DNA from 2 places in the Paenibacillus sp. MER TA 81-3 genome. Region 2 is predicted to be linked to the other one. Evidence: predicted binding sites of a transcription regulator. Region 2 holds the regulator's gene; the other holds the start of a gene.
The links. Region 2 encodes Rex, which represses fermentation and respiration genes when NADH is low (regulators of the CRP and FNR family bind a similar motif). Its sites were predicted from a motif close to TTGTGAAATATTTCACAA; they were not measured.

Region 1 (3,195 bases), on a different contig from region 2:
CAGCTTAAGCCGCAGATTCGGATCGAAGCATACCTTCACACCCGCTGCCTTCGCCGTCCGAACCGCAGCCGCCACCGTATCCGCACTATTATCGCTCAAGGCGCATGTAATGCCGGTAACGTGCAGCATACGTGCGGAACTTATATATTCCATATCCAAATGCTCCGGCGCCATACGGCTTGCAGCGGAGCCTCTGCGATAGTAGTATACGGACGATTTGCCTGCCACAAGCTCTCTCATCATCAGGCCGGTCGGCGCATCGCCGACAAGTGCGGCCCGGGAGACATCAACGCCTTCCCCGCGAATCGCCTTCCAGATGTGATGGCCAAGCGGGTCTTTCCCCAATCGGCCGCACCAACCGGCACGGTGACCTAAGCGTGCCAAGCCGATAGCCACATTGCTCTCGGCGCCACCGAATGATTTTCCTACCGTCTGCGCATACTCCAGCCCCCGTGTGTCGGCAGAACTAAAGAGCGCCATCGACTCGCCAAAAGTTACTACTTCTGGTTCGCTCCCCCTTGATAACGCTTGCATGTTGCCGCAACCTCCTTCGCCCCACAACCCATTGGTTCACTATCGTTCATGTCCTTAATCATAATCCTATATTTGCCACAGCGTCAATTGATAAAAAGACAAGGCCCTTCCCCCAATTCAGGCAGAACAGCCTTGCCAATCAGAGCAATGCAATGAGTGAACAAGCGGTGACGGCACTGAATCCAATCTCCGAAATGCCGACCTGCTTCACCGTTACGGCTTGCTTCGGCATCCAGACCGCGCGGATGAACAACAGCGCAAACGGCACTGTAATCCACGCTGGAAACAATAGTCCAACAATGGACGCCGCAATCAGGTGCACGATGATCGATAATGCATAATATATGGGATTTCCTTTTTCGCGAATCATCGTCTTGACATAAAAAACAGTACCGACAAAGTACAGCACACAAGCGGCACACAAGCGCCAAGCCAAGCTCCAGTCCGTGCCACCGCCAATCTCGAACGAAATGATAAGCATCCAGCAAAATTGCAAAACGGCAACGAAATCATTTACTAGATGCCGCTCGTTCTTCTGCTTAGCAAACATCAAGTTAACAACGAACAACGGCAGCATCACCGCGCCCATCCACCAAATATCGGGGCGAAGCGCGACCACGACAACGGCGGATACCACAAAAATAACTCCGTATACCAGCATAGGACCTAGATAAACCGTTATCCGCCTCGTTTTTATCCACTGCATGCACGCAAAGGAACCGCAGTACACAGCCAGCCAGGCCACAAACAGCCATACATGTGTCATGTTAGGCCGGCTCGCAAACATACCGACTACAAAAGGCACGATCAGCATGGCCCATGCTCCGTGCTGATTCGGTATGTATGAACGCACACGCTTGAGCAGACGGCTGCGACTATCGGCAGACACGGTAGACATGTTCTGCATCCCCTTTCATTTCCCCTATGTTGATATGTTACTTCAAGGATGAGCTCCTGTCTAAGGCGACGGGGCAACGTTCGCAATTCTGTCAAAAGTGCGCAGCGCTTTCGCCTCAGTCTTTGTGACCTTAATCACAATATATGCCGATAAGCTATGATAACTTTAAATTGTAAATAACAAGAAATTTCGGCTAATATACAAAGAGGCCGATTGGTTGATGTTGTAGGGAGGGACATACACCATGTGGGAGCGTTGGTTGACACGAACCGCCCCCGAAAATGCATCGGTAACGTCACATGGGAGTGGAGAGACGTTTGCATTAAACTTGCGTTTTTTGTTAATCGTATGCGTATTTGTCGGCAATGCTATCGAGCCTCTTATTGGCGGCATGCCGGAAATCAAAGCTTTGTTTCTATGGATTTATGCGTTTCATATGCCTCTGTTCGTCTTTGTGACCGGTTATTTCGCGCGTCATAACTTGAACGGTATGGCTGGTATTCGCGTTCTGAAGCAGATCGCCCTGCAGTATGTCATTTTCCAGTCGATATATTCGCTGCTCGATGTGTTCTTGTTCCGGGTTCCGGGCATTACGCATTCTTTCTTCATGCCCTATCTATTGCTGTGGTTCCTTGTCGGGCATATGTTCTGGCGGCTTATGATGATGCTCTTCACACGCTATCAGGTCCGCCATCCGATCATCTTGTCGCTCATACTCGGCGTGCTCGTCGGATTTCTTCCGGTAGAAGGCGCATGGCTTGGCATCTCGCGGTCTGTCGTATACTTGCCGTTTTTCGTCATTGGCTACACTTTCAATTTCGATGCATTCCGCGCACGATTTACGCCGGCGCTCCGCCTGCTGGCGGCAGCCTTATCCGCTGGAATTCTCGTTACGTTGTACTTGATGGCGAATCGGATCAACCCAGTCTGGCTGATGAACAACATGACATTCCACGAGCTGGGATGGACGGGCAATATCTGGACGGCATCTGTTCTGCGGCTTAGCATTTATGCACTGGAAATCATCGCTTCCATCGCTTTCCTCGCATGGGTGCCCAAACGCAACAACGGCATCACCGCTCTCGGTCAACGCACACTTTACGTCTTTTTGATTCATGGAATCGTCATTCGCTTTGTCGTGTATTCCGGTATCTACAATCACATTTCTGCCGGGATTGAAACAGCTCTGTTAATTGCCGCTTCCGTTGCGGGCGCAATTATGCTGGCGCAGCCTCATGTTCGGGAATGCTGCCATCCGATCATTGAACCGAAATGGGACAAAATTGCCGCATGGACACGCCGATCCGTGTTTTACCGCGGAATGACAAGAATGAGCCGGCAAGCGCAAAGAAAATAAAATCCATGTCGGTATAAAGACATGCTCAATAATATATATGAGCCGCCCTGTCAATGTTAGGGCGGCTCAGCTTGTTGTGAAGCCCAAAATGAAGTAAAAAGGAAGCAAGCATGGTGGGGATATCCGCTTCCGTCACTGTTGAATCCAAGTCATTAGGACGAGACTATGCGGGGATGACTCGGATTCAAAGGAGATCGAAGGAGATCGCCAGTCACTCCCCCAACACCCGCCTGACGTAGCGGTTCATCAGGATGCCGTCCGGATCGCATTGCCCGCGAATCGTCATCGCCTGATCCCACTTCGGATAAAGAGGGCGCAATTGCTCCGCCGTAAACGAATGCCACTTGCCCCAATGAGGCCTGCCTCCGTAATGAAGCAATATGCGCTCCATTTCCTGAAAATACGC
Region 2 (3,195 bases):
TGTTATATTGCTCTTTTATTTTTGCTTTCATCGCATCTTTTTTTATTCCTTCAAAGGCGTACATAGATACGACTTTCTTCGGAAACACCCACACCAGTCGTTCTTGGTCTTGTTCATCTTTACCTTCAACAACATAGACAATGTCGTCCCATACGCTCTTCTCGACACCGGATATTTCTGCGAGCTTTACACTATCATTCGCTCGGCGAATGATATCAGCTTCTTTCACTCGCTCATCAGCATTTATATATTGCACATACATATATACAGCAGCAATGAGAAGAATCAGAATAAGAACCGCCAGCGGGATATACCATTTCCATTTGGAACGCCGACGTGTGCGGCTTCTTACCATGAATAAATCCCCCCGCTTATCGCTGCAGCAGCTGCTCGAAGCATTGCTGCGTCTCATGACGGATACGTTCTTCATCTAACGTCAGGCATTCGCCATTCTTCACGACCTGTTCTCCATCAATCCATACATGCTTCACATCTTTAGCCGAAGCGGAGTAAATCATGTGAGATACGAGATCCGTATGCGGAATGAAGTGAGCTTGATCGATATCTACCGCAACCATATCTGCCTTCATACCGACCTCAAGCAATCCTACATCAGGAAGCGAAATCGTCTTCGCCCCGTATACGGTACCCATGCGCAGCGCTTCTGCAGCCGGAATCGCGGTTGGATCTCCCGATACTCCTTTGTGTATAAGCGCAGCAAGCCGCATTTCTTCGAACATGTCTAAGTTATTGTTGCTGGCCGGACCATCCGTTCCGAGAGAGACGACAACTCCTGCGCGCAACAATTCAGGAACCCGAGCTACACCGCTCGCCAACTTGAGGTTGCTGCCTGGATTATGAGACACGGCTACATGGTAGTGAGCCAGAATCGCAATTTCTTCATCTGTCAAATGTACCCCGTGTGCAATGAACGACGGTCGCGAAAAGAAGCCCAATTTCTCTAAATGAGCAACCGGACGAAGCCCATAATCCTTCACGTTCTGTTCCACTTCCGCCTTCGTCTCCGACATATGTGTATGAAGAGGTAAATCCATATCATGTGCCGCTTGCACGAACTTCTCAATGAATGCCGGCGGACACGTATATGGCGCATGCGGCGCCAGCACGGTTGTAATCCGTCCATTCGCCTTGCCGTTCCAGTCTTTTGCGAATTGAACCGCTTCTTCAAGCTTCGCATCCTGAACGTCTTCAGGACACAACCCGATTGCGCCGCGCGTCAGACAGCCCCGAATACCGGACTGCTCGCAGACTTTAGCGACTTCATCCATATGATCATACATGTCGACGAACGTTGTGGTTCCGCCCTTAAGCATCTCAACGACGGATAATGCGGTTCCCCAGTACACATCCTGTGCCGTAAATTTCGCTTCCATTGGCCACATTTTCTCCTGCAGCCACGATTGCAGCACCATGTCGTCACCATACCCGCGCAGGAGCGACATCGCAGCATGACCATGCGTATTGATTAAACCAGGCAGGAAGAATAGACCTTTGCCGTTTATTCTCTCTGCATCACTCGTATCGAACTGCGCAGGAAGTGAATCTCCCAAGTGGACAATTCGATCATTTTCAATAACCATCGTTCCCTTGGTTGAGGTTTGCCCGGATTGAGCATTAAGTACCGCAAAGGCGCCATTTTCAATAATGATTCGCTTTGTCATTGGACTGGAACTTCCTTTCCCTGATCCGTTAAATAATAAGCCAGGCTAAACAAATCCGTTGTGAAATCGGCAGTATGCACGCGCACATGAGACGGAACCTTCAAAATAACAGGTGCAAAGTTCAAAATGGCTTCTACACCGGCCTCGACGAATTGCTCCGCTACATATTGCGCTTCCGCGGCCGGAACCGTAATAATTCCGATACGGATGTGCTGATTTCGAACCGTTGTGATCATTTCGCTCATAGGTTGAACTTTCAGATTATTAATATCCGTGCCAATCTTGGACTCCATGGCGTCGAACACAGCTACGATTTTCATGTTGTCTTTCAAGTAGACCGTGTAATTGCACAACGCATGCCCCAGTTTACCGGCACCGACCAAGCCAACGTTAATAATTTGGTCCAGCTTCAATATATGACGGATTTGCTGTATTAAATAAGATACGTCATAACCAATGCCTTTGCGTCCAAAATCTCCAAAATAAGCCAAGTCCTTGCGGATTTGCGCTGGATTTAAATCCAGCTTCTGGCCCAAATCCTGAGAAGAAACTGTCAATACTTCACGCTGCTTCAGTTCTATCAAATGACGCAAATAGACCGGCAGACGTCGAACAACAGCTTCAGATATTTTTAATGTTTTCATATCTTAAATCAAGTCCCCTCATCGCTCTTCAACGTCTTTTGATTATCGTCCAACCACGTTTCAATGCGCGGAACCAACTGCTCTGCAGCCATGTGCTCCATCTTTGGTCCCGGCAAGGAATATAAAAAGTGCTTGCCATAGCTTGTTTCGATCACGCGCGTATCATAGATGATGACGATTCCCTTATCCTGCGAGGTCCGCACCAATCGGCCGAATCCCTGCTTAAAGCGGATAACGGCTTGCGGCACGGAATACTTCCGGAATGGATTCTGATTTTGCCGTTTCAGCCGCTCTGATTTTGCCTCGACCAACGGGTGGTTCGGCGGCTGGAACGGAAGTCGAACAATCGCCAAGCACGTGAGTGCATCTCCAGGAATGTCCACCCCTTCCCAGAAGCTGCTCGTCCCCAGCAAGACGGAAGCGGATTGCTCCCTGAACCTGCGGGTCAGCTTGCTGCGGTTACCGCTGTCAATGCCTTGTCCAAGCACGTGAATCCCGTGAACGCTCAGCGCTTCCTTCAAAGGCGCATATACGTCCCGCAGCATGCGATATGAGGTGAAGAGCACAAGCATTCGTCCTCTCGTTACTTGCGCGACATCCGCTATCGATTGCGTCAACATCTGGTTGAACTTTGCATCTGATGCGCCCTTTACGCTCGGGAAATCACGCGGGATAACGACTAATGCCTGTTCCCGGTAATTAAACGGTGACGGTAATATGACCGTGTGCAGCCGTCCGTCCCGCTCCGCATCCTTCAGCCCGATTTGTTCTGCCACGAACTGGAATGATTTATCGACCGACAGCGTAGCCGATGTCAGAATTACACTTTTCTTCGGTTCAAAAAAATACCGTTTCAGTGCATCACTCAC

Region 1: the regulator Rex is predicted to act here: its motif matches at 1,555-1,572, upstream of M3650_RS13165 (YwiC-like family protein).

What each region holds. Positions count from the first base shown of each region.
Region 1 is NZ_JAMAWB010000008.1:91,691-94,885, reverse strand. Features, by position in the region: gene M3650_RS13170 (sugar kinase) at 1-534, opposite strand, end outside; gene M3650_RS13165 (YwiC-like family protein) at 674-1,432, opposite strand; gene M3650_RS13160 (acyltransferase family protein) at 1,677-2,789, shown strand; gene M3650_RS13155 (D-arabinono-1,4-lactone oxidase) at 3,001-3,195, opposite strand, start outside.
Region 2 is NZ_JAMAWB010000018.1:56,682-59,876, forward strand. Features, by position in the region: gene M3650_RS22590 (cell wall elongation regulator TseB-like domain-containing protein) at 1-355, opposite strand, end outside; gene M3650_RS22595 (amidohydrolase) at 372-1,682, opposite strand; gene M3650_RS22600 (redox-sensing transcriptional repressor Rex) at 1,679-2,326, opposite strand; gene dinG (ATP-dependent DNA helicase DinG) at 2,335-3,195, opposite strand, start outside.